Regions from separate parts of the Embleya sp. NPDC020630 genome, predicted to be linked through region 3. Evidence: riboswitches for the same ligand, from Rfam matches in the RefSeq annotation. Region 3 holds a riboswitch; each other region holds the start of a gene.
What was found. A riboswitch is a leader RNA that binds a small molecule or an ion and turns the genes downstream of it on or off. The one in region 3 is predicted to bind cyclic di-AMP.
Positions count from the first base shown of each region.

Region 1: another riboswitch for cyclic di-AMP. It lies ahead of ACH4XV_RS36630 (transglycosylase family protein); the one in region 3 lies ahead of ACH4XV_RS25720 (transglycosylase family protein).
Region 2: another riboswitch for cyclic di-AMP. It lies ahead of ACH4XV_RS34155 (NlpC/P60 family protein); the one in region 3 lies ahead of ACH4XV_RS25720 (transglycosylase family protein).

Region 1 is NZ_JBIRUB010000016.1:65,899-69,168, forward strand. It holds gene ACH4XV_RS36625 (PIG-L family deacetylase) at 1-16, shown strand, start outside; gene ACH4XV_RS36630 (transglycosylase family protein) at 378-1,727, opposite strand; cyclic di-AMP (ydaO/yuaA leader) riboswitch at 1,732-1,953, opposite strand; gene galE (UDP-glucose 4-epimerase GalE) at 2,474-3,270, opposite strand, start outside.
Region 2 is NZ_JBIRUB010000013.1:126,740-130,009, forward strand. It holds gene ACH4XV_RS34150 (methyltransferase) at 1-814, shown strand, start outside; gene ACH4XV_RS34155 (NlpC/P60 family protein) at 949-1,911, opposite strand; cyclic di-AMP (ydaO/yuaA leader) riboswitch at 1,918-2,074, opposite strand; gene ACH4XV_RS34160 (DNA-binding protein) at 2,707-3,183, shown strand; gene ACH4XV_RS34165 (TMEM165/GDT1 family protein) at 3,217-3,270, opposite strand, start outside.
Region 3 is NZ_JBIRUB010000007.1:418,684-421,953, forward strand. It holds gene ACH4XV_RS25715 (glycerophosphodiester phosphodiesterase family protein) at 1-17, shown strand, start outside; gene ACH4XV_RS25720 (transglycosylase family protein) at 180-1,400, opposite strand; cyclic di-AMP (ydaO/yuaA leader) riboswitch at 1,469-1,706, opposite strand; gene ACH4XV_RS25725 (DUF1345 domain-containing protein) at 2,251-2,565, opposite strand; gene ACH4XV_RS25730 ((Fe-S)-binding protein) at 2,826-3,270, opposite strand, start outside.

The sequences.
Region 1 (3,270 bases), on a different contig from region 3:
GACCCGCCTGCCCTGAAGCCCCGCCCCCCGAAGCCCCGAAGCCTGAAGCCCCGACCCCTGAAGCCCCGACCCCTGAAGCCTCGGCGCCTGAAGCCTCGGCGCCTGAAGCCTCGGCGCCTGAACCCCGGCGCCTGAAGCTCCGGCACCCGACCCCCGCGCCGGAATCGTCCTACGCCCCGGGACTTCCACCCACCCGCCCCGCGCGTCCCCCACCCCCGGCCTGCCGCCCGCCCCGCGTCGGCCTCGCCCCCCCCGTGCCAGGCCCGCCCGGCCGCTCGCCGCGCCCGCCCCACCCCCGCGCCCGCGCGGCCCGCACGTGCGAACGGCGGGCATCCCCCGAAGGGGACGCCCGCCGTTCGGCGCGGGAGTGCGGTGGATCAGACGTTCACGCCGTGGCTGCGCAGCCACGTCATCGGGTTGACCGCGGAGCCGTAGTTCGGCGTGGTGCGGACCTCGAAGTGCAGGTGCGGGCCGGTGACGTTGCCGGTCGCGCCGGAGAGCGCGATCTTCTGGCCGGTCTGCACCTTCATCCCGGCCTTGACCGAGATCGAGGACAGGTGCGCGTACTGGGTGTACTTGCCGTCCGCGTGCCGGATCACGACCTCGTTGCCGTACGCGCCGCCCCAGCCGGCCGAGACGACCGTGCCGGAGGTGACCGCGCGCACCGTGGTGCCGGTCGAGACGGCGAAGTCCTGGCCGGTGTGGTGGCCGCTGGACCAGCGCGACCCGCCCGAGCCGAAGCTCGCGGTCAGGGTGGCGCCGGAGACCGGGGCGACATACGAACCGGAGGCCTGCTCGGAGCCCTTGGCCGAGGAGTCGGCCTTGGTGCTCTCGGACTTGACCGTGGTCTTCGGCGCGGCGGCCGGCTTGACCTCGGTCTTGGTCTCGGCCTTGGGCGTCTCCGCCTTCGGCGCCTCGGCCTTGGGGTCGGTCTTGGTTTCGGTCTTGGTCTCGGCGGCCGGCGCGGCCTTGCCGTCGACCGTGAGCTGCTGGCCCGGGAAGATCAGGTCCGGGTTCTCGCCGACCACGCTCTTGTTGGCCTCGTACAGCTTCGGCCAACCGCCTGGCACGTTCCGGGCGTTCGCGATCTGCGACAGCGTGTCGCCGGCGACCACGACGTAGGAGCCGCCCGTCGCGTCCGTCTTGGCGGTCGTCTCGGCCTTGGGCGCCTCGGTCTTGGGAGTCTCGTCCTTGGGCGCCTCGGTCTTCGGCGCCTCGCTCTTGACCTCGATCTTCGGCTTGGCGGTCTCGGTCTTCGGCGCCGGCTTGGCGCTCTCCGTCTTCGGGGCCGTCTTCGGCGCGGTCTTGCCGCCCGCCGAGCCCGTGTCGAGGTCCGGAGCGGCACCGCCGCGGGTCAGGCCCGCCTTGACCGAGCAGACCGGCCAGGCGCCGGGGCCCTGGCTCTTGAGCACCTTCTCGGCGATCGCGATCTGCTGGCTCTTGGTCGCCTGGTCGGCGCGCGCGGCGTACTGCGAGCCGCCGAACTCGTTCCAGGTGCTCTGGGTGAACTGGAGGCCGCCGTAGAAGCCATTACCGGTGTTGATCTTCCAGTTGCCCGTGCTCTCGCACTGGGCGACCTTGTCCCAGGTGCTCACGGACGCGGCCTGAGCCGTGCCCGCCCCGATGATCGGCATGGCGACGCCGACACCGGCGACGCCGGCCGCGGCGATCAGACGCGTGGTCCTGCTGGTGCTGCGACGGCGATGACGCCCGGTTCCGGACAGCATGGCTGGATCCTCTCCCACGCCTACGAGGTGAGCTGTCGGATTCGGGCCGGAGATCGATAGCCCGGTCACGTTCCGAAGAACGTGGCTTCACCCCAAGCCGTTCACGGCCGCCGACCGTCTCGATCGGTGCCGTGCGCGGCGGTTCACCTGTGGTTCCCCCGCTCCTGTCGTGTGGTGCTCGTCAGCCTCCCGAACGGCCGGCGACAGGATTCGGCGTACCGGCGATCGGGGTCCGTGTGGGATACGGACGGATCGAACGCTAAGCAGGCCCCGCCGAAGATCACAAGTCTGTGTCGGATAGAAGCCGATTATCCGTTTTGCGGTTGAGCGCAATGTAGATGATCCCTTACGGAAAGGACCGTAGTTGGCGTTCCGTGGTGGATTCGGCCGGATCGGGTGACAAAGAACCTTGATCAAGCCTCGTATGGATCACCCGGGAATGATCACCGAAACCCCGTTCGTCACAGGCGCATCGCGCGTCTCGGGTCCGGAATGGCGTCGTTACCCATCGCCGTACCCGTCTGCACCCGCAGCCGTAGTGATTCGGCCCACAGGACAAAAGCCCCAAGTCCGATTCATCCCGGCGCACTTCACTCCACGCACTCCCCGCGACGCCGACCGGGCAGCCGGCGTCGCATCGAGGCGTTCGGAGCACACGAAGGCGCTCGGGGTGATTCGGGAGCACAGGACGCGCGGCACACGTTCGGCCGGCCCGGCGCTCACCCCGTGGCGCGTCCCGCGCCCGTCTACCCGCGCCGCGCCTGCCACCCCGCCCACGCGCTCTCCACCATGTCGGAGACGTCCAGGCGGGCCTTCCAGCCCAGTTCGGCCGCGATGCGCTCGGCACTCGCGACCACCCGGGCCGGGTCGCCGGCGCGCCGGGGCAGCGTCTGGGGCGCGAACTCGCGCAAACCGGTGACCTCGCGGATGAGTTCCACCATCTCGCGGACCGAGGTACCCCGACTGCGGCCGACGTTGAGCACCAGGCGTGTGTCCGGGTCGGCGGCGAGCCGGCGGGCGGCGGCCACGTGCGCCTCGGCCAGGTCCACCACGTGGATGAAGTCGCGCACACAGGTGCCGTCGGGGGTGGCGTAGTCGTCCCCGTAGATCACCGGCGCCCGGTCGGCCGTCAACTTCTCCAGCACCATCGGCACGAGGTTGGACACGCCCGCGTCCGCGAGCTCCGGCGCGCCGGCGCCCGCGACGTTGAAGTAGCGCAGCGAGGCGTAGGAGATCCCGTGCGCCCGCGCGGTGGCCCGGATCAGCCACTCGCCGACCAGCTTGCTCTCGCCGTACGGGTTGATCGGCAGACACGGGGTGTCCTCGTCGACCAGGTCCACGTCGGGCATGCCGTAGACGGCGGCGCTGGAGGAGAACACGATCCGGGGCACCTCGGCCGCGACCATCGCCGCGAGCAGCGTGCGCAGGCCCTCCACGTTCTCCTCGTAGTAGTAGAGGGGACGCGCGACCGACTCGGGCACCTGCTTCTTGGCCGCGATGTGCACCACGCCGTCGACCCGGTGCGTCCGGAACGTCTCGTCGA
Region 2 (3,270 bases), on a different contig from region 3:
GCGGGTCGAGGCGGACGGACACTACCGGCTCACCGAGCGCGGTGCGCTGCTGCGCACCGATCGGGACGGATCATTGGCCGCGCTGGCGGACCTGTACAGCGGCCTGTTCTTCACGTCGTATCTCGGCCTGGAACACACGGTGCGCACCGGCGAGGACGCGTTCACCCGGGTGCACGGCCGGGAGTCGTTCGAGTATTTCGCCGAACACCCGGACGAAGCCCGGCTGTTCCGGGAGGCGATGGCGTTCGGCACGATCGTCTTCGATGCGGTGCCGGCCGCCCTGGACCTGCCGCCGGCCGCGACGGTGGTCGATGTCGGGGGCGGCGACGGGGAGTTGCTCCTACGCGTGTTGCGCGAGCACCCGACCGCGTGCGGGGTGCTCTTCGAGCGGGGGCATGTGGTCGACGCCGCCCGGGAGTTGCTCGCCGCATCGGTCGCCGAGGACCGGTGCGATCTGGTGGTCGGCGACTTCTTCACCGATCCGCTGCCCGGCGGCGGAGACGTGTACCTGCTGGCCCGGATCCTGCACGACTGGGCGGACGCCGAGTGCCTGGTCGTGTTGCGGGCGCTGGCCCGGGCGATGCCGGTCGACGCACGCCTGGCGATCGTCGAACGGCCGATCGTCGAGGCGGGCGGGTCGGTGTTGCCGCTGCGCTTCGACATCCAGATGATGACCAACGCCCGGGGCCGCGAGCGCACGGTGGCGGAGTATCGCGCGTTGCTGGCCGAGGGCGGCTTCGAACTGCTCGACCTGCGACCGCTGCCGCTGGACATGGCGGTACTCACCGCCCGACCGCGTCTTACGCAGGAGTAGGCACCCGGCGCACGTGCAGGAAGCGGGCGTGCAACGGTGCCGTGCTCCCGACCACGGTCGGGAGCACGGCACCGGCCACTGCTGTCACTGCTGTGCGATGCTCACCCGGGCGCCGCCGCGGCCGGGTCGCGCGATCAGTTCGGGCGGGTCGCGCCGGCGATCGGCATGGTGTTGATCGAGGCGATCTCCACCGGCTTGCGCGAGTTGGCGGCGTGCACCATCTTGCCGTCGCCGATGTAGATGCCGACGTGGCTGATGCCCGAGTAGAAGAACACCAGGTCGCCGGGCTGCAGGTTGGCGATCGACACGTGCGGGTCGGCGGCGAACTGGTCGTTGGTCACGCGCGGCAGCGAGATGCCCGCCGCCTTGTACGCGGCCTGGACCAGACCCGAGCAGTCGTACGCGTTCGGGCCGGTGGCGCCGTACACGTACGGCTTGCCGACCTGCGCCTTGGCGAAGGCGACGGCCTGGAGGGCCTTGCTCGACGCGTTCGAGGAACCGCCGGTGGGCGCCTGGTTGCCCTTCGAGCCGCCGGTGGCGGGCTTGGCGGCGGGCTTGGCCGCGACGTCGACCGACGGCTTGCTCGTCGGCTTCGGCGCGGTCTTGCCCGTGACCGTGGTCTTCGGCTGGACCTGGATGCTCGGCTTGGCCGGGGCCTCCGCCTTGGGCTGCGCGGGCGCCGAGCCGGTCAGCCGCAGGGTCTGGCCGATCTCGATCAGGTCCGGGCCGGACGGGAGCACGTCGCGGTTGAGCTGGTACAGGCTCTGCCAGCCGCCGGAGACCTTGTTGGTCAGCGCGAGCTGGGACAGCGTGTCACCGGCCTGGACCAGGTAGCGGGCCTTGTCCGCGGCGGTGGTGGCCGCGGGCGCGGCGACCTCGGCCTGGACCGGGGCACTGTCGACCGCGGCGGTCGGCGTGGCCGACAGCACGGCGGAGGCGCCGGTGGGGGCCTGGTCGGTGGTGGGGACCTGTGCGTGGGCCGCACCGGCGCCGGCGACCGGGATGACGGCTCCCATGCCGGCGATGCCCACCGCCGCGACGAAGCGGCGGACGTTGGCGGGGCGGGCGGCTCGGTGGCGAGCGTTTGCGGACAGCATGAAATGGGGTCCTCTCCTGTCGCCTACGAGGTGAGCTGTCGGATTCGGACTGGAGCAGCCCGGTCGCTTCACGCGACTTCACCCCTAGCCGTCACCGGAACGATCCCGGCCACGGCGATTCACCTGGTTCCCCCGCTCCCGTCGGATTCTTCGCTGTAGACATCCCGCTGCCGGCGACGGGATTCGGCGTACCGGCGGCAGGGTTCACCCGAAAGGTGAATCGGCGAGAAAGGTAGGCAATGCGATGGGGAGATCACAACCGAATCGCAGACTTTGCGCGGAGCGTAAAGGCGGAATAAAGGTGACATCTCGGCCGGCTTCGGTCGGAAGCACCCGCGATGACGAGGGCATATCTCGGAGAGTGGCGTGACGGAGCGGTAACGGAAAATAGTCGAGATCCGTCGCCGGCCACCGAAAATGAATTGCAACCCGAAGTCGGCTATATAATTTATGTCCGTTTTATCCATGCGGGCTACATCACATTCCGGGCATCGGGTCGGCCCGCACCCCGCACCCGCACCCCGGCAGAGGGGTTTCCACCGGACAAACGTGCGGGGAGCCGTCACTGTGGTGCGTACCGCCGCCGCGAGGACGCCCTGATCCGCCTGGCCGTCTTCGGTCCGGAAGCCCTCCCGGACCCGGCCCTGCGCACGGCCCTGATGCCGCCCCCGGCGCAGCCCACGCCGGGCTGACGCGGGGGCGGGGTGGAATCAAGCCGTGTGAACAAGATGTTCAACATGAGTCATGCGACATGATCCATTGACATCGATCCGTGCGTCTCGGCATGCTGTGACCATGTCTTCGACTGCGGACACGCCCGTGACCCCCGAATCCCACGACCCCTTCACCGCGCCCGACCCCGAGCAGGCGCGGGCCCGGCGCGTACACGCCTCCCTGTTCCGGATCGCTGAGCGGCACGCGGCCACCGACGAGCAGCGCGCGCGGCAGGTGAACCCGTACATGCTCGGCCCGCACGAGGCGATCCGGCTGGTGTCGTTCCTGCTCAGCGGTATCGCGCAGCCCGCCGACGGCGAGCCGGCGGTCGACCACGCCGACATCACCGCCGCGCTGAGCCTGATCCCGATGGCCAGGGGCGAGATGGACGACCTGGAGGCGGGGCTCCTCCGAATGGCCCGGGGGCGCGAGATGACCTGGCAGGAGATCGCCTTCGGTCTGGGCCTGGGCACCCCGCAGGCGGCCCGCCAGCGCTACGAACGCCTGCTCGGCCGCACCACCCCCGAGCCGGAGGACGACCCGGCCGCTCGGGCCTGAACGCGCGCGGGTCGGCTCGCAACACCCACCGGGTCAGCCCGCGAAGACCTCGACCAGGGACCAGATCGCCAGGCCGAGCATGCACAC
Region 3 (3,270 bases):
ACCCCGCGCGGGGCTGACGCCGGGGAAGCGCCGCTCGCTCGGTGCCCGGCGGATACGGCCACTCCGGCGAACAGTGCCCACACGGCCGGCATCGTCCGCGCGGCGGGCATGGAACAGGGCCGGGCCCGTCGACGCGTGGTCGACGGGCCCGGCCCTGGAACTTCCCGGTTGTGCTCGGATCAGAGGTTGACGCCGTGCGCGCGCAGGTAGGTGACGGGGTTGATGCCGCTGCCGTAGTTCGGGGTGGTGCGGATCTCGAAGTGCAGGTGCGGGCCGGTCACGTTGCCGGTCGCGCCCGAGAGGCCGATCTGCTGACCGGTGCTCACCGTCTGGCCGGCGCGGACGCCGATGCTGGACAGGTGGGCGTACTGCGAGTACTTGCCGTCCGCGTGCTTGATGACGACCTCGTTGCCGTAGGCACCACCGTTGCCGGCGCTGACCACGGTGCCCGAGGTGATGGCCTTGACCGAGGTGCCGGTGCCGACCACGAAGTCCTGGCCGGTGTGGCTGCCGCTGGACCACATGGAGCCACCGGTGCCGAACGCGGTGCCCAGCGCGCCGTTCACCGGAGCGACGTAGCCGGAGGAGTTGACGGCGGTGCTGCCGGCCTTGGCCGAGGAGTCCTTGGCCACGACGGGGGCCTTCTCCTTGGTCACGGGCTTCGGCGCGACCTTGACCGACACGGAGGGCTTGGCCTCGGTCTTGGTCTCGACCTGGGCCTCGGTCTTGGTCTCGACCTTGGCCTCGGTCTTCGTGGCGGCCGCGGCCTTGCCGGCGAGCGAGAGCTTCTGGCCGACCAGGATCAGGTTCGGGTTGCCGCCGATGACGGACTTGTTGTCGGCGTACAGCTTGTGCCAGCCGCCCTCGACGTCCTTGGCCGCGGCGATCTTGGACAGGGTGTCGCCCTTGACCACGGAGTAGGTGGTGGTCGTGGCCGTGGTCTCGGCGGCCGGGACGACCTCGATCTTCGGGGCCTTCGGGGCCGGCGCGGACTCGACCGGCTTCTCGGCGACCTTCGGGGCGACCTTGACGGTGGCCTTGGTCGAGCCCGACTTGGCGTTGGGGGAGACGGCCGGAGCGGCGCCGCCACGGGTCAGGCCCGCGGGGCCCGAGGTGTTCGGCCACGCGCCGGGGCCCTGTACGGCGAGGACCTTCTCCGCGATGGCGATCTGCTGGTCCTTGGTGGCCAGGTCCGCACGCGGGGCGTACTGCTGACCGCCGAACTCGTTCCAGGTGCTCTGCGTGAACTGCAGGCCACCGTAGAAACCGTTGCCGGTGTTGATGTGCCAGTTGCCCGAGCTCTCGCCCATGGCGACCTTGTCCCAGACGGAGACCGGGGCGGCGGTGGCGGAGGTGGCGAAGCCGGTGATCAGCGGGGCGGCGACGATGGCGCCGGCCATGCCGAGGGTGAGCGCGAGGCGCGCGTTCTTGGGCTTGCGGGCAGGGGTGATGAACGACTGCACGAAGATTTTTCCTTCTCCCACGCCTACGAAGTGAGCTGTCGGATTCGGGCTGGAGAGTCTCGCCCGGCCGGCGTCGACTCCTCGGGTATCGAGGAGGCGGGCACGGCTTCACCCCAAGCCGTCGTTATCGAACGTCCGCGACATGCGCACGCCCGGGACGGCATTCCACTTGGTTCCCCCGCTCCTGCCTTTCGGGTTTCGTACCGTGGCCTCTCCGGCGGCAGGATTCGGCGAACCGGGAGACACATTCCGCCGAACACCGGACCGGTGCGGCGAAGCACCAAGCTACGCATACACCCGACTCGGATCCAAACATCATGTTTCGCCGAAACCGAAGATTCGGGTCGGAAGGGTGGAATTCCGGGACCGAAAGTCCCGAAGCGTCCACGCATTGTGCCCGGGACCTTCAGCGGCGAGTAAGGACGAAATCGCGGGGAGTGAGAATCGCGGAAACTCGGTTTACGGTGCGTGCGAGTTCCTGACAATCGGTGCGCGGGATGTGACGTGCGCCACGGGATTTGCCGGAAACGACGGTCTCGGGATGGTGGAAAACGGGTCGAAACGGGGGGCGACCTGCCCATTCGTGGGATGCGGCGAGGGTGAGGGCGCGCGCGTCGCGGAACCGGCGTTCGATGGGATGGCCCCTTCGGGCCGGGTGGCGCGATGGAGGCTTTCGGCCTGACTCGCACCGATTCGGGTGATTTGCCCTGTATGGACTGCCGGTGATCGAACCTCGGCTCGGGTACACCCCCTCATCGCGGGGTGGCATGTCGTCGCGGGCCGCGCCTCACGGGCTGACGAGCCCCTGAAGCACCTGGAACGCGACGGCGACCACCAGGGCGTTGTAGAAGTAGGCGCTGACGGTGTGGACGAGCACGATCCGCCGCATCCGCACACCGACGACTTCGACATCGCTGGTCGCGAACGACGTGGCGAGCGTGAAGGAGAAGTACGCGAAACTCAGGAACGACGGCGTCGTGCCCTCGGGGAACCGAAGGTCGCCGTGCCCGCCGGTGACGTCGATGACGAGGTAGATCTGCGCGAAGCCGACCTGCATCAGCGCCCACGACAGGATCACCCCGAGCGAAGCGGCGACCGTCAGTCCGAGATCACGATGACCGCCGACGAGTCGGCCGAAGCAGCCGGTGTCAGCGAAACACGGCGCGTCTCGGCGAGGTTGTGGGCCCGTGGTCCCGGCGCCTTCACTCCGAGCCGCTTGTCACTTCGCCGGAGCCTCGGGAGGGCACGGCCGAGCCGGATAGGTGTGGGTGTCTCGGGTCGGGTACGGCGTATGCGGCTCCCCCCGTGTGGAGTCGCATACGCCGAACTCGGCCCGAGACACCGGTGTCGGGCCCGTGATGGTCAGGGCGTCCGGGCGCCGCCGTTGGGTGCGGTGAGGAATTCGGCGAGGTGTACCGCGCGTACGCGCGACTTGCGGCGTCGCAGGCCGGTGCGGAGTTGGCGCAGGCAGCCGGGGTTGACCGCGACCACGACGTCGGCGCCACTGGCCTCGATCGCGTCCAGCTTGCGGTCGAGGATGCGGCGGGATTCGATCGGGCGCAGGAGGGAGTAGGTGCCGGCCGCGCCGCAGCAGTCGCCGGCCCCCGGGGTTTCCACGAAGTCGGCCACCGCGGACAGGACTTCGCGCGGTTCGCGCCATACGCCGAGGCCGTTGCGCAGGTGGCAGGAGTCCTGGAGGGTGACCCTGACCCGGCGGCCGGCCACTCGGCGCTCGGGCAGTGCCGAGGCGTCGACCACCTCGGACAGTTCGGCGACCCGGTCGCGGCCGATGACGTCGGCGAGGTGC